Regions from separate parts of the Lysinibacillus sp. FN11 genome, predicted to be linked through region 1. Evidence: a T-box and tRNA genes for the amino acid it is inferred to sense, from the RefSeq annotation. Region 1 holds a T-box; the other holds one or more tRNA genes.
What was found. The T-box of region 1 lies ahead of trpS (tryptophan--tRNA ligase). A T-box ahead of a tRNA ligase gene usually reads a tRNA of that ligase, here a tRNA-Trp.
Positions count from the first base shown of each region.

Region 2: it encodes a tRNA-Trp, which carries the amino acid that the T-box ahead of trpS (tryptophan--tRNA ligase) is inferred to sense. The anticodon was not compared.

Region 1 covers NZ_CP102383.1:195,120-197,288, forward strand. Annotated here, with positions in the region: gene NP781_RS00845 (YuzI family membrane protein) at 1-63, shown strand, start outside; gene trpS (tryptophan--tRNA ligase) at 66-1,055, opposite strand; T-box leader at 1,171-1,392, opposite strand; gene spxA (transcriptional regulator SpxA) at 1,883-2,169, shown strand, end outside.
Region 2 covers NZ_CP102383.1:4,580,693-4,582,861, forward strand. Annotated here, with positions in the region: rRNA gene NP781_RS23900 (23S ribosomal RNA) at 1-318, shown strand, start outside; rRNA gene rrf (5S ribosomal RNA) at 386-501, shown strand; tRNA gene NP781_RS23910 (tRNA-Val) at 513-588, shown strand; tRNA gene NP781_RS23915 (tRNA-Asp) at 593-668, shown strand; tRNA gene NP781_RS23920 (tRNA-Thr) at 677-752, shown strand; tRNA gene NP781_RS23925 (tRNA-Tyr) at 760-843, shown strand; tRNA gene NP781_RS23930 (tRNA-Trp) at 848-921, shown strand; tRNA gene NP781_RS23935 (tRNA-His) at 970-1,045, shown strand; tRNA gene NP781_RS23940 (tRNA-Gln) at 1,055-1,129, shown strand; tRNA gene NP781_RS23945 (tRNA-Lys) at 1,143-1,215, shown strand; tRNA gene NP781_RS23950 (tRNA-Arg) at 1,234-1,310, shown strand; tRNA gene NP781_RS23955 (tRNA-Pro) at 1,326-1,402, shown strand; tRNA gene NP781_RS23960 (tRNA-Ala) at 1,418-1,493, shown strand; tRNA gene NP781_RS23965 (tRNA-Ser) at 1,507-1,599, shown strand; tRNA gene NP781_RS23970 (tRNA-Phe) at 1,606-1,681, shown strand; tRNA gene NP781_RS23975 (tRNA-Gly) at 1,687-1,760, shown strand; tRNA gene NP781_RS23980 (tRNA-Ile) at 1,765-1,838, shown strand; tRNA gene NP781_RS23985 (tRNA-Asn) at 1,846-1,922, shown strand; tRNA gene NP781_RS23990 (tRNA-Glu) at 1,924-1,995, shown strand.

The sequences.
Region 1 (2,169 bases):
TGTATCATCATCTGCGCAGTTGTGCTTGATTTGGGCTTTGATCGATCCTCAGACAAGCCGTAAGTTTAGCGACGTGCGCGACCAAGACCCATAGCATTTTCCATACGTTTTAATGTAGCACTAGCAATCGCATTCGCCTTTTCAGCACCTTCATCAAGAATGACATCTAACTCTGATGATTCTACAAGATGATAGAATTTTTCTTGAATAGGTGTTAAGTGTTCAATTACTGCTGTTGCTACACCCTGCTTGAATCCACCATAACCAATTCCCTCATATTTTTTGACTAAATCTTCAACGGCTACCCCTGAAATAGCTGATTCGATTGTCAATAAATTTGAAACACCTGGTTTATTTTCCACATCAAATGCAACGATGCCGTCAGAGTCAGTTACAGCTGATTTAATTTTTTTCTCAATGTCTTTCGCAGTATCTAATAAGCGGATTGTCGCTTTCGTATTTGGATCTGATTTACTCATTTTCTTTGTTGGCTCTTGTAAGGATTTAATGCGTGCGCCTGCTTTAGGTAATTGAATTTCTGGAATTGTTAAAACATCGCCAAAGCGTTTGTTAAAGCGTTCTGCAAGGTCACGAGTTAGCTCAATATGCTGCTTCTGATCATCGCCTACAGGGACTATATTTGTGTTATAAAGTAGAATGTCCGCGGCCATTAGCGGTGGATATGTTAAAAGAGCAGCAGATACGCTTTCCTTACCATGTGATTTATCTTTGAATTGTGTCATACGTTCTAGCTCACCGATAGACGCAACACATTGTAACATCCATCCTGCCTGAGCATGCGCTGGCACCTCTGATTGAATAAATAAGGTCGATTTTTTAGGGTCAATGCCAGTAGCAATATAGGTAGCAGCAAGCTTTCGAATACTTTCTCGTAATTCTTTAGGATCTTGTGCAACAGTGATTGCATGTTGATCAACGATACAATAAATGGCGTTCCCTTCATCCTGTAGTGCTGGGAACTGCTTGAATGCTCCTAAATAGTTCCCTAATGTTACGATACCTGTAGGCTGTACGCCAGAAAAAATAGTTGTCATTAAAAATTCCTCCTCGAATTCAATTTCTGTAACATTTGTCACAGCGTTGTCTTCACCTTTCAACTTGGTGATGAAGACAAAAAAACATCATGCGTCCTCATTAGATTTTTTCTAATGAAGGGACGAATGATGTTTGAATCCGCGGTACCACCCAGCTTGCCTAAAAAGGCCACTCAGCTTCGTAACGTGAAGGGACGAGCTTTGCTAATAGCTTCAAGTAGCGTTCACAAAGCTAACTCGGAAGTCCATTCCACATGCATCCACGATCTGTTTACAGCAACCACAGACTCTCTATACGTGAATTAGCATATGTACTACTCTTCGTCAGCGTTTTTCTCAATTTAAATTGTTCAAATTGATTTGATTGCAAAGAATTATATTATAAAGATTCCTTTGTGTAAAGTCAGACTTTTGACGGTGTTTTTTTCCTAGAAAAAATTATATGCTTTTTTTGTTATGTAATTTTGTTATAAATTTATAATTTTTTATTAAAAAATTGGCTAGATGTACACGGGAGATTGACAATTTTCTCGATTGTTTTTCTTAAATGAGAACAACCGAGATATCTGTTTAGATGTTTAAAATGCTTTAAAAATGGGAAAGGTAGTAGTAGCACATAAGTTTGAAGAAAATACACTATATTTGAAAGCGTATAAATAGACAGAATATTTAGCGATAGGTTCAGATTTTTTTTATTGGAACTATATTCAAATACAGCGGAGTACTGTATAATGGTACTGTGTATTTTACATTACATTAATTCTAATTTAACACATTGGTTCTGGTTTATAGATAATGATTTTGAAATGAAAGGATGTGTCAGAATGATCGTAACCCTATTTACATCACCAAGTTGTACCTCTTGTCGTAAAGCGAAAGCGTGGTTAGAGGAGCACGAAATTCCATATACAGAACGTAATATATTTTCTGAACCACTTAGTATAAGTGAAATAAAAAAAATTTTACGTATGACAGAAGACGGAACTGATGAAATTATTTCCACTCGTTCTAAAATATTCCAAAAATTAAATGTTGACGTTGAAAGCTTACCATTACAACGTTTATATGAATTAATTCAGGAATATCCTGGCTTACTACGTAGACCAATCATTTT
Region 2 (2,169 bases), 520 kb from region 1:
GGTTCAGAACGTCGTGAGACAGTTCGGTCCCTATCCGTCGTGGGCGTAGGAAATTTGAGAGGAGCTGTCCTTAGTACGAGAGGACCGGGATGGACACACCGCTGGTGTACCAGTTGTCTTGCCAAAGGCATCGCTGGGTAGCTATGTGTGGACGGGATAAGTGCTGAAAGCATCTAAGCATGAAGCCCCCCTCAAGATGAGATTTCCCATTACGCAAGTAAGTAAGATCCCTCAAAGACGATGAGGTAGATAGGTTCGAGGTGGAAGTGTGGTGACACATGGAGCTGACGAATACTAATCGATCGAGGACTTAACCAAAAAAGTTTGAAACATTCAATGTATCGTTTATCCAGTTTTGAAAGAATAAGTCTTTCAGCTGAATAAGTGAAGTGATGATGGCAAAGAGGTCACACCCGTTCCCATACCGAACACGGAAGTTAAGCTCTTTAGCGCCGATGGTAGTTGGGGGCTTCCCCCTGTGAGAGTAGGACGTCGCTTCGCTTATTTTTTGTGGAGGATTAGCTCAGCTGGGAGAGCACCTGCCTTACAAGCAGGGGGTCGGCGGTTCGAGCCCGTCATCCTCCACCATTTTGGTCCCGTGGTGTAGCGGTTAACATGCCTGCCTGTCACGCAGGAGATCGCCGGTTCGATCCCGGTCGGGACCGCCATTATTATTGCCGGTGTAGCTCAGTTGGTAGAGCAACTGACTTGTAATCAGTAGGTCGTGGGTTCGACTCCTATCGCCGGCACCATTCCCTTGGAGGGGTAGCGAAGTGGCTAAACGCGGCGGACTGTAAATCCGCTCCTTAGGGTTCGGCGGTTCGAATCCGTCCCCCTCCACCATTTTAGGGGCATAGTTCAACGGTAGAATAGAGGTCTCCAAAACCTTTGGTGTGGGTTCGATTCCTACTGCCCCTGCCAGGTATTGAGGTACTCGTTCATAATACAGCTAATATAATTTATATAGTGGCGATTGTGGCGAAGTGGTTAACGCATCGGATTGTGGTTCCGACATTCGTGGGTTCGATTCCCATCAGTCGCCCCATTTTAAAATTGGGGTATAGCCAAGCGGTAAGGCAACGGATTTTGATTCCGTCATGCCTAGGTTCGAATCCTAGTACCCCAGCCATTTTTAATTTCATGAGCCATTAGCTCAGTTGGTAGAGCATCTGACTTTTAATCAGAGGGTCGAAGGTTCGAGTCCTTCATGGCTCATCATTTTTTAATTAGCATGCGCCCGTAGCTCAATTGGATAGAGCGTCTGACTACGGATCAGAAGGTTATGGGTTCGACTCCTGTCGGGCGCGCCAATAAAATCATGTTTACGGAATGTAGCTCAGCTTGGTAGAGCACTTGGTTTGGGACCAAGGGGTCGTAGGTTCGAATCCTGTCATTCCGACCATCTTTCATGATAAATGGGGCCTTAGCTCAGCTGGGAGAGCGCCTGCCTTGCACGCAGGAGGTCAGCGGTTCGATCCCGCTAGGCTCCACCATTGTAATATTTTTGGAGGTATACCCAAGTCTGGCTGAAGGGATCGGTCTTGAAAACCGACAGGCGGGTAACACCGCGCGGGGGTTCGAATCCCTCTACCTCCTCCATTTTTCGGGTCAGTAGCTCAGTTGGTAGAGCATTAGATTGAAGCTCTAAGTGTCGGCGGTTCGATTCCGTCCTGACCCACCATTATTGCGGGTGTAGTTTAATGGTAAAACCTCAGCCTTCCAAGCTGATGTCGTGAGTTCGATTCTCATCACCCGCTCCAAAATGGGCCTATAGCTCAGCTGGTTAGAGCGCACGCCTGATAAGCGTGAGGTCGATGGTTCGAGTCCATTTAGGCCCATCATTATTCCGAAGTAGCTCAGTTGGTAGTAGCACCTGACTGTTAATCAGGTTGTCGCAGGTTCGAGTCCTGCCTTCGGAGCCACGGCCCGTTGGTCAAGTGGTTAAGACACCGCCCTTTCACGGCGGTAACACGGGTTCGAATCCCGTACGGGTCATCAAGCATGTAGCACAGATGTGTGTTACATGCTTTTTTCTATTCTCCTTTTTCATGTTGTTGAGAAAAGATCACTAGCAGAAAAAGACACCTATTAGCAAGGTAAGAGGTTGATTTCCGTTCCGCCAGTTTCCTTTCCAGAGGGCGTCCGATGAGCCACTTCACTCATTTACGT